Regions from separate parts of the Roseateles aquae genome, predicted to be linked through region 1. Evidence: predicted binding sites of a transcription regulator. Region 1 holds the regulator's gene; each other region holds the start of a gene.
What was found. The regulator FNR, encoded in region 1, switches genes on or off when oxygen is low (the NO sensors DNR and NnrR bind a similar motif). The targets are predictions, from matches to a motif close to TTGATNNNNATCAA.
Positions count from the first base shown of each region.

Region 2: the regulator FNR is predicted to act here: its motif matches at 1,517-1,530, upstream of RQP53_RS15430 (universal stress protein).
Region 3: the regulator FNR is predicted to act here: its motif matches at 1,657-1,670, upstream of RQP53_RS15695 (cation-translocating P-type ATPase).

Region 1 is NZ_JAVXZY010000002.1:584,251-587,521, reverse strand. It holds gene ccoG (cytochrome c oxidase accessory protein CcoG) at 1-296, shown strand, start outside; gene RQP53_RS07815 (hypothetical protein) at 306-566, shown strand; gene RQP53_RS07810 (hypothetical protein) at 566-868, shown strand; gene fnr (fumarate/nitrate reduction transcriptional regulator Fnr) at 949-1,683, opposite strand; gene hemN (oxygen-independent coproporphyrinogen III oxidase) at 1,872-3,271, shown strand, end outside.
Region 2 is NZ_JAVXZY010000006.1:147,133-150,403, reverse strand. It holds gene RQP53_RS15435 (diguanylate cyclase domain-containing protein) at 1-1,421, opposite strand, end outside; gene RQP53_RS15430 (universal stress protein) at 1,583-2,017, shown strand; gene RQP53_RS15425 (outer membrane beta-barrel protein) at 2,105-2,617, opposite strand; gene RQP53_RS15420 (alanine racemase) at 2,805-3,271, opposite strand, start outside.
Region 3 is NZ_JAVXZY010000006.1:204,730-208,000, reverse strand. It holds gene RQP53_RS15695 (cation-translocating P-type ATPase) at 1-1,600, opposite strand, end outside; gene RQP53_RS15690 (cytochrome b/b6 domain-containing protein) at 1,751-2,497, shown strand; gene RQP53_RS15685 (winged helix-turn-helix domain-containing protein) at 2,512-3,183, shown strand; gene RQP53_RS15680 (ATP-binding protein) at 3,183-3,271, shown strand, end outside.

The DNA.
Region 1 (3,271 bases):
ATGGCTACATCGAGAATGTCTACCGGCTGCAGATCATGAACGCAACGGAAACGCCGCAGCGCTACACCGTGCAGGCCACTGGCCTGCCGGGTTTGAAGCTGACGCAGCCCGTCGAAGTCACCGTGGCAGCGGCCGAAGCACGCTGGTTGTCGCTGGCGCTGCGCGTGCCACCCGAGGCTGCTGCCCAGGCGGGCGCCGGCGCGCATGAGATCCATTTCGATATTCAGCGCGAAGCGCAGGCGGGTGATGCCGCCCGCGCGCTGCGCGAGAAATCAACTTTTGTGGTTCCCCGATAGGAGAGGCAGATGCCGACATCAACGCAAAGCGAGCAAGAGTACGGCCAGCGCAAGGCCTCCTGGTGGCGCGAGAAGATGATGTGGCTGGTTGTGGGTGGCCCGTCGGTGGTCGTCGTGGCCAGTTTCATCACGCTCGCGCTGGCGCTGAAATTCCCCGATCCGGTGATTGAAAAGAGCGACCGGCTTTCGGCTGACAGCGTCACCGAGCAGAGTGCGGCCATGCAGCCGGCAGTCAAGGCACGCAATCACGCGGCCACGGGCGGTCAGTGATGCTGGCCCCGACCTCCCAGCGCATTCCCGAACGTCCGGGCCTGGGACGTTGGGCCATGTATGTGCTGTGGCCAGCCTTTCTGATGGCCGGCGTGACCGAGGCGCTGGTGTTTGCCGTCATCGATCCCAGTGATCTGAGCTGGTTCGGTCAGCAGCCGATGGACTTGTCCCGGCAGGCCATCTACACGCTGAGCTTCCTGATTTTCTGGGCCCTGATCAGCCTGGCGGCCAGCCTGACGCTGGCGCTGGCCACCTTGCCCGAGCCGCCGGATGACGCCCATCCGCGAGGCTGGCCACGCTGAGCGCCATCATCTGATCAGCCCTAAAACGAAACCCGCCACAGGCGGGTTTCGTCTTTGTTCAGCCCGCAGGCTGTGGCCGATCAGCAGTGTGCGCTGTTGACCAGCTTTTGCAGGCCGGCCTGATCGATGATGCGGATCTGGCGCTGCTTGACCTCCAACAGCCCTTCGTCCTGGAACTTGGAGAAGGTGCGGCTGACCGTTTCCAGCTTCAGGCCCAGATAGCTGCCGATTTCTTCACGTGTCATGCGCAGCACCAGGGCCGAGGCCGAGAAACCGCGGGCCTGCAGGCGCTGAGTGAGGTTCAGCAAGAAGGCGGCCAGTCGTTCTTCGGCACGCATTGAGCCCAGCAGCAGCATCACGCCATGGTCGCGGACGATCTCACGGCTCATGATCTTGTGGAACTGGTGCTGCAGATCGGTGAACTCGCGCGACAGCTCTTCCAACTGACCGTAGGGAATCACACAGACCTGCGAGTCTTCCAGCGCGACGGCATCGCAGGAGTGGCGGTCATTGCTGATGCCGTCCAGACCCAGCAGTTCGCCCGCCATCTGAAAGCCGGTGACCTGATCGCGACCGTCTTCGGCCGAGATGCAGGTCTTGAAAAAGCCGGTGCGAACGGCGTAAAGCGATTGGAACGAGTCGCCGCTGCGGAACAGCGTATCGCCCCGGTTGACGTTGCGGCGGGTGGCCACCAGCTGATCCAGACGTTCGAGGTCGCCCGAGTTCAGTCCAACGGGCAGACACAACTCGCGCAAATTGCAGCTGGAGCAGGCGACCTTGAAGGGCTCGGATTTGATCGGCGGGATGGCATTCATGTGGCGCATTATGGGCTGGGCAGCGCTCTTTGCACCAATGCCGTTGCCGCTTTGCACATCGTTTGCCAGATGGGAATCGGAATTGAACATGACCATCCTCAAGAATTGGGGGCATTGTTTACCCGGGCTTGCCCAGCAAGCTTGACCTGGGTCAAACCCCGCGCGCGCAGGCTTGGCACCATGGCGACATGGAATCTCAAACCGCTGACAGCCTGCCGGGCATCACCGAGGAAGTCTTGCGTCGCTTCGACGTCTCTGGGCCGCGCTACACCTCTTATCCCACCGCCGATCGCTTTGTCGAGGCTTTCACCGCCGAGCAGTACCGCCAGGCCCTGGTGCAACGCGCCGAGGGCGGCATGGTGGGTGGCGGCACGCCACTGTCGGTCTATGTGCACATTCCATTCTGCGAATCGGTGTGCTACTACTGTGCCTGCAACAAGGTCATCACCAAGCATCACGACAAGGCCGCCGAGTATCTTGATGCTTTGGTCATGGAGATGGACCTGACGGTGGCGCAGCTGCAGCGCACGCAGACGGTGTCGCAGCTGCATCTGGGCGGCGGCTCGCCGACCTTCCTCAGCGATGCCGAGCTGACGCGGCTGATGCAGGACATTCGCGCCCGATTCAAGCTGGCGCCCGGCGCCGAGGTGTCGATCGAGGTGGATCCGCGCACCGTCACCGAGCAGCGCCTGCGTCATCTGCGCGAGCTGGGTTTCAACCGCTTGAGCTTTGGCGTGCAGGACTTCGATCCGGCGGTGCAAAAAGCCGTGCACCGTGTTCAGAGCTTCGAGAGCGTCGCCACCTTGATGGCGCAGTCGCGCGAGCTGGGCTTCGAGTCGACCAATGTCGACCTGATCTACGGCCTGCCGCAGCAAACCCCGGAATCGTTCGCCCGCACCATCGCCCAGGTGGCAGCGTTGAAGCCGGATCGTATTGCGCTCTATGGCTATGCCCATCTGCCGCAGCGCTTCAAGCCGCAGCGCCGCATCGACGCCGCATTGCTGCCGGTCGCGGGCGACAAGGTGCGCATGCTGTCTGGCGCCATCAGCGGTTTCCTTGGCCACGGCTACACCTATATCGGCATGGACCACTTCGCGCTGCCGACCGATTCGCTGTCGGTCGCCAAGCGCCAGGGGCGGCTGCATCGCAACTTCCAGGGCTACAGCACCCATGCGGATTGCGACCTGATCGGCCTGGGCGTCTCGGCCATTGGCCGTGTTGGCGCCACCTACAGCCAGAACGCCAAGGAGCTGCCGGAGTATTACGACACGCTGCGCCAGGGGCAATTACCCATCGTGCGCGGCCTGGCGCTGAGCCGTGACGATCTAGTGCGCCGGGCCATGATCATGGCGCTGATGTGCCAGGGGCGGGTGGAGTTCGAATCGATCGAGCTGGCCCATCTGATCAAGGTGCGCGACTACTTCAAGGCTGAGTTGGAGCAGCTCGCCTCGCTGGCCGAGACCGGTCTGGTCGTCGTCGAGCCGGAAGCCATTCAGGTGACGGCCATGGGCTGGTACTTTGTCCGTGCCGTGGCCATGGTGTTCGATCGCTATTTGCAGGCCGATCGCAACCGCGCACGCTTTTCGCG
Region 2 (3,271 bases), on a different contig from region 1:
CCGTCAAGACTGAACTGGCCGACATAGTCCGGCGTCAGCTCGAAGATGGCGCCCAGGGTGCGCATCGCCTTCTGCTCGGCCGCACGCTCGGAAATGTCCTCGACGGTGCCGGCCTGCGCGATCAGCCGGCCTTTGACACGCAGCGGATTGGTCATTACCGAGACCAGGCGGCTGCTACCGTCGGCTAGCTGCAGTCGCCGCACCGCTCGGATGGCGTCGCCGCGAGCAATGTGTTCACACCACTGGCGCCTGGTCTCTTCACGCCGCTCCGGAGGTAAGAGGCCGAGCCAGCCCCAGGCCAGCTGATCGGCGCTGAGCCCGTGCATTTTCAGGTAAGTGGCGTTGGCATGGACGACCCGACCTTGCAGATCGCAGCGGAACATGCCCAGCGGCAGGGCGTCGTTGGTGGCGCGCTGCTCGGCCTCGCGCAGATGCACTCGCCGCTGCAGCCGCACCAGCCAGACGGTGATCGCCAAGGCCACGATGCTGACGATGGCGCTGAACCACAGCACGGCGCGGCGCTGCTGCAGATGGCCACCCAGCACCTGATCCAGGCTCTGCGAAGCGACCAGCTTCAGCGGGAAATGCTGCAGGCTTTGATAGGCGACGATGCGCGGCTGAGCATCAACCGGGCCCTTCTCGTCAACAAAACTGCCCGACTGGCCCGCGAAACGCTCACGCCGCGCCGGATTGCCGTCGAACAGATTGCGCCCACTGAAGTCGCCGCCTGCCGGTGTGCGCAGAATGCCCAGCCCGTCATTGCGCAACAGCGAGAAGGCCTCGGTCGCGCTGCGCAGGCGCAACTCCTGCTGGTGGGTCAGGGTTTCGGGATCGATCAGCGCCACGGCCATGCTGAACTCGCCGACCTGGGCAGAAAGTCGCATGGCCAAAGGGATCACGCTGCGCCCTTGCGGCCGCAGCCGTAGCGGTGCGCCGACGATCAGTCGCGCTGCCGACCGGGCATGCAGCTCGCCGACAAAAGCATGGGCGCCGACATTCGCGAATGGCGCGTGGCCGCGCGAGGGCAGGCGATACAGGCTGCCCGAAGGCGTGCCCAGCATCACATCGACCAGGCCGCGCGAGCTGTCGCGCAGGCTGTCGGCCAGCAGGGCCAGACTGGCATCGTCGGTGGTGCCGTCGCTGCTACGCGTCAGCAGCAGCAGGTCCAGACTGCGCAGTGCGTTTTCGCCATCGCGCAGCACGGCTTCGCTTTCGCGGCTGAGGATGGCGGCTGAGGCAGCCAGCTCGCGCTCTTCATCGGCGATCAGATCGTCGGGGAAGCGCAGCGTGAACCAGCCGACCAGGGTCCATAGCAGCAGTAGCACCAGGCCAAGCGCAAGAAAGGGGCCGAGCACAGACAGCCGTTCCACGGCATTGCCGAAGCGCAAGGCATTGAGCAGGCTGGGGCGTTCCGGATGCATGGAGGGCGTAGTGCTACAAGACTGATTGTGCCAAGCCGGCACAGCGGGCGGTGGACCAAAAAAGCGCGCCTTTTGCATCCATCCCGCGGCTGAACTTGACGCAGGGCAAGCCGGGGTCCAGGCTATGACTGCAGCATCAGCACATCTTGGAGGGACTCAGCATGTTCAAACGCATTCTCCTGCCCACCGATGGTTCGACCACCGCGGCTCGTGCGGCCGCGGTTGCGGTTGATCTCGCCAGGCGCTACGGCGCGCAACTGGAGATCGTCAGCGTCATCGATCCGGTGCCTTTTGTCAGCTTCCCCGAGGGCGGCGGCGAAGCCTTGGCCTACTACCTGGAGGCAGCGGAGGAGGGCGCCAGCATCGGCATCAAGGCGGCCGAGGCGCTGGCCAGTGCGGCCGGTGTCGGTTTTGCCAGCCATGTGCTGCGCGAGCATGGGCCGGCAGTCTCCATCGTCGAACACGCTCAGGCCTGCGCTGCCGATCTGATCGTCATCGGCTCGCACGGCCGGCGCGGGCTCGACGCAGTGCTGCTCGGCAGCGTCGCACAAAAGGTGCTGACACTGTCCAAGGTGCCGGTGTTTGTCGTCAAGTGAGCCAATCTCGGTCAAGCGAGCATGAAAAAACGGCCCCGAGGGGCCGTTTCCTTGTCGTGGGCTGACCCGATGGGCCGGCGTTGACAATCAGAAGTTGAACTGGACGCCAGCGGACAGCACGCTGACTTCCTTGATCGGCTTCTGGAATTCCACGCGCAGAGCCACGTCCTTGCTGAAGGCATAGCTGCCACCGAAGCCGAACAGGGCCTTGGTGCGGTTGCCGGACAGGTCGAACTTGTCGCCTTCGTCGGTGCCGCTGATCGAGCCGCGAATATTGTTCAGGCCCAGACGACCATAAATGGCGAAGTCGGTGGCAACGGGGGCCGAGAACACGGCCGACAGCTGCAAGGCGTACAGCTTGATGTTCACCGAGCTGGTCTTGTCGCGATAGTCGTCATTGACCAGCGAGCGGTAGCCGGCTTCGAAGGCGACGGTTTCGTTCAGCTTGTAGCCGCCGAACAGGGCGATGCCGGTGCGATTGATGCTGACGTCTGCGTCACTGAAACGATTGCGGCCGATGTCGGCGCCAGCATAGTAGTCGCCGGCGAAAGCGGGAGCGGCCAATGCAGCGGCCATGGCCAGAGCCATCAGTTTCTTCATGTGTGATCCCTCTGTGATCTGTTGTGTTTTAAGGCTGCCAGGGGTGGCGCCTCGCACTCCGGCACCGTGGGGTGCGGGATGGACGCATTCTAGTTAACGATTAAGGGTTAACCAGTGCCCGGTGCGGCATCCGGCCCACACCGTGACGGGGGGTGACCTTTGGCACTTCTGGTGCGCTGAGCAGTTGTCAGGCCGAGGCCGGCAGCACCGGCCAGCTGGCACTGATTCGTTCCCCATCCCAGACCAGCAGATCACCGAACTGCAGCAGCAGTGCTTCGCTCTGGCGCGGGCGCAGGAAGACCAGATCGTCCGGCTGCAGCAGCACCCGCTCCGAACTGACCATCACCTGCTGATTGCTTGACGCGCCGTACAGGCCGCTGGGCACGAGCCCTGGCGGCGAAGCCGGCTCGGCCAGCCAGTGGCCGCCGTGAATCGCGTAGCCGCGGGCCTGGTTGCGGTCCCAGCTCTGGGCGATCTGGCTCAGCCAGGTCGCGCCCTCTGGCAGGCGGAAGCGTGGCCAGGCCTTCAGCACCGGCGTAGCGATGAAGGCGGCCGGGCGAAGATCGGCCAGCAGCGGCTTGTCGAAATCCAGCGGCAAGAGCGCCGCCGAACCGACCGAGACCTCATTGGCCACGCCTTTGCCATCGTGCAGTC
Region 3 (3,271 bases), on a different contig from region 1:
CCAGTTCGCTACCGCTGATCAAGGCGCCGGGCTCGCTGGCCAGGCCGATCTGGCGCGCGATCGCCAGCGCCGTGGCCGGGTGGTCGCCGGTGATCATCATCACCCGCAGCCCGGCGGCGCGACAGGCGGCGATGGCCTCGGGCACATCGGCGCGTACTGGGTCGGCCAGCGCGACGAGACCGAGGAATTCGAAATCGAAATCATGCTGGATGGGCGGTAGCGCTTCGTCGGCCGCTGCGAACTGCGCCCGCGCCACGCCCAGCACACGCAAGCCATCGGCAGCCAGTAGGCTGACCTGCTGGTTCAGCGTCTCGATCCGCGTGGCATCGAGATGGCAGAGATCAAAGATCGCTTCCGGCGCGCCCTTGGCGGCGATCAGCAGCGAGCGCTGGTCCGGCGAGCGCCAGACGCGCGACATCGCCAGCAGCGCGGGCGACAGCGGGTAGTCCTCGACCAGCTGCCAATCGGCGTGCAGATGCTCGGTGCCGGCCAGCCAGTCCTGTGCGGCGCCGCGCAGCGCCTGCTCCATCGGGTCGAAGGCCTGGCGGTGGCTGGCCAGCACCGCGTATTCCAAGAGCTCGTGCAGGCTGTCCGGCAGGGCGGTGGCTTGATCGCGCCGGTAGGCGGCCTGCTCGCTCCACAGCCGCTGCAGCTGCATCTGGTTGACGGTCAGCGTGCCGGTCTTGTCGACGCAGAGCACGCTGGCCGCGCCCAGCATCTCGACGGCCGGCAGCTGGCGCACCAGCACGCGCTCACGCGCCAGCCGCCAGGCGCCCAGGCTGAAGAACAGCGTCAGCACCACCGGCAGCTCCTCGGGCAGGATGGCCATGGCGAGCGTCAGCCCGGCCAGCAGGCCGTGCAGCCAGTCGCCATTGGCCAAGCCATGGGTCAGCGTGAGCAGGGCCGCCAGTGCCAGGCCGATGCTGGCGACGCGGCGCACCACCCGGGCAGTCTCGCGCTCGATCGGCGTTGGCGCGTCGGGCAGCGCTTGCAGGCTGGCGCCGATACGGCCCAGCGCGCTGTTCGGGCCGGTGGCCATTACCCGCGCCTGGCAGAGGCCGGCCGTCACCAGCGTGCCGGAAAAAACCTGCGCCGGCGCCGATTTGTGGACCGCCACCGACTCACCGGTCAGCATCGATTCATCCAGGCTGACGCTGGCCGTGCCGAGCAGCTGCAGATCGGCCGGCACGCGCCCGCCTTCGGCGATCTGCACCAGATCGCCGGGCACGAGTTCGCGGCTGGGCAGTGCCTGCCAGCGGCCGTCGCGCAAGACTTGGGCGCGGGGGCTGGACAGCTCGCGCAGCGCCGCCAGCGAGCGCGAGCTGCGCCGCTGCTGCACATAGCTCAAGGCGATCACCACGACCACGAAGAACAGCAGCATCAACGCCTCGTGCCGGGCACCGATCATCAGATAGACCGCGCCACAGGCCAGCAGCAGGAGCAGCATCGGTTCGCGCAGCACCTGCAGCAGCAGCTGCCAGGCGCCGACCTGCCGCCCCTGCGGCAGTTCATTGGCGCCGTGCGCTTGCAGGGCCTGATGGGCCGTGGCGCTGCTCAAGCCCTCAGGCGGGGCACGGCTTGAATCGGCGTCGCTGCTCACGTGCGTATCTTCTCCCTGGATGAGGTGTCAGTGTCGGCGATTCCCCGGCAGGGGGATTGATACGGGTCAAGCGCCGCAGCGCGGCCGTCCTTAAGACTTCGATAAGCGCGGCGCCCGACCATAGGCAGCATGACAGCCAAGGAGCCGATGATGACGCAAGCAACGACACAGACGATCAAGCCGGACAGCCCGCCCGAGCCGGCGGCGGGGAGCCAGCGGGTGCTGGTTTGGGACTTGCCAGTGCGCATCGGCCACTGGCTGATGGCCTTGAGCTTTGCCGGTGCCTATCTGACGGCAGAGCAGGAACGCTGGCAGTGGCTGCATCTGAGCCTGGGCTACGGATTTCTTGGCCTGGTGCTGTTCCGGGTGCTGTGGGGGCTGTTCGGCAGCCGTCATGCGCGCTTCAGCCAGTTTGTGCGCGGGCCGAGTGCCGTGCTGCGTTATCTGCGTTCGCTGCTGAGCGGGCGGCCCGAGCACCATACCGGCCACAATCCTGCCGGGGCACTGGCCGTGCTGGGTCTGCTGGGCCTGGGCCTGCTGATCGGGCTCAGCGGCCACGCGCTGCGGCTGGGCGGCAGCCACGCGCTTGAAGAGCTGCATGAGGCGCTGGCGGCGGCGATGCTGGGCCTGGTGCTGATCCATGTGGCGGCGGTTGTGCTCAGCAGCGTGCTGCACCGCGAGAACCTCGTTACCGCGATGTTCAGCGGCCGCAAGCGCGGCGCAGCTGGAGAGGCGATCCGCGCGCCGCGGGCCCCGTGGGCGGTGTTGATGCTGAGCCTGCTGATCGGCTTCTGGGTGCTGCAGTGGCAGACTGAGGGTCAGGCCTTTGGCCTGGCCGGGGATGGCGAGCGGCATGAGCAGCGGGGCGAACATGGCGAGCATGACGACGACGATTGAGGAGCGAGCTGCCCATGCGCATCTTGCTGGCTGAAGACGATGCCCAGCTGGGGGCGGGCCTGCAGGCCGGGCTGCGCCAGCTGGGCTTCCAGGTCGACTGGGTGCGCGACGGCCTGGCGGCGCAGCGCGAGCTGTGCAGCGAGCCCTATGCCGCGGCCGTGCTGGACCTGGGTCTGCCGCGGCGCGACGGCATCGACGTGCTGGCTGATGTACGCCGGGCCGGGCAGCGGCTGCCCATCCTGGTGCTGACGGCGCGGGACGCCATTGCGGATCGCATCCGCGGCCTCGATCGGGGCGCCGACGACTATGTGCTCAAGCCGGTCGACATCGATGAGCTGGCGGCGCGTCTGCGTGCACTGGTGCGGCGTGCCCACGGTCAGCCACAGGAGCGGCTGTGCATCGGCGATGTGGAGCTGGATCCTGCGGGGCGCCGGGTGCGCCAGCAGGGCCTCGAGGTGCCGCTGGCGGCGCGCGAGTTCGATCTGCTGCAGCTGTTGATGCTCAATGCCGGACGGGTGATGACGCGCGATCAGCTGGAGCAGCAGCTCTACAGCTGGGGCAAGGAGCTGGACAGCAATGCGATCGAGGTCCATGTCCACCACCTGCGTCGCAAGTTGGGCGCCGCGCTGATCAAGACCGTGCGCGGGGTTGGCTATCTGCTGCCGCTGCCAGCGCCGGAGGTTTGATGCGCCGGAGTCCACCTTCGCTGCAGCGCCGCCTCTTGTGGCTGATCCTCTCGACGCTGGTCGGCGCCTGGCTGTTGGGCGCCGCCTG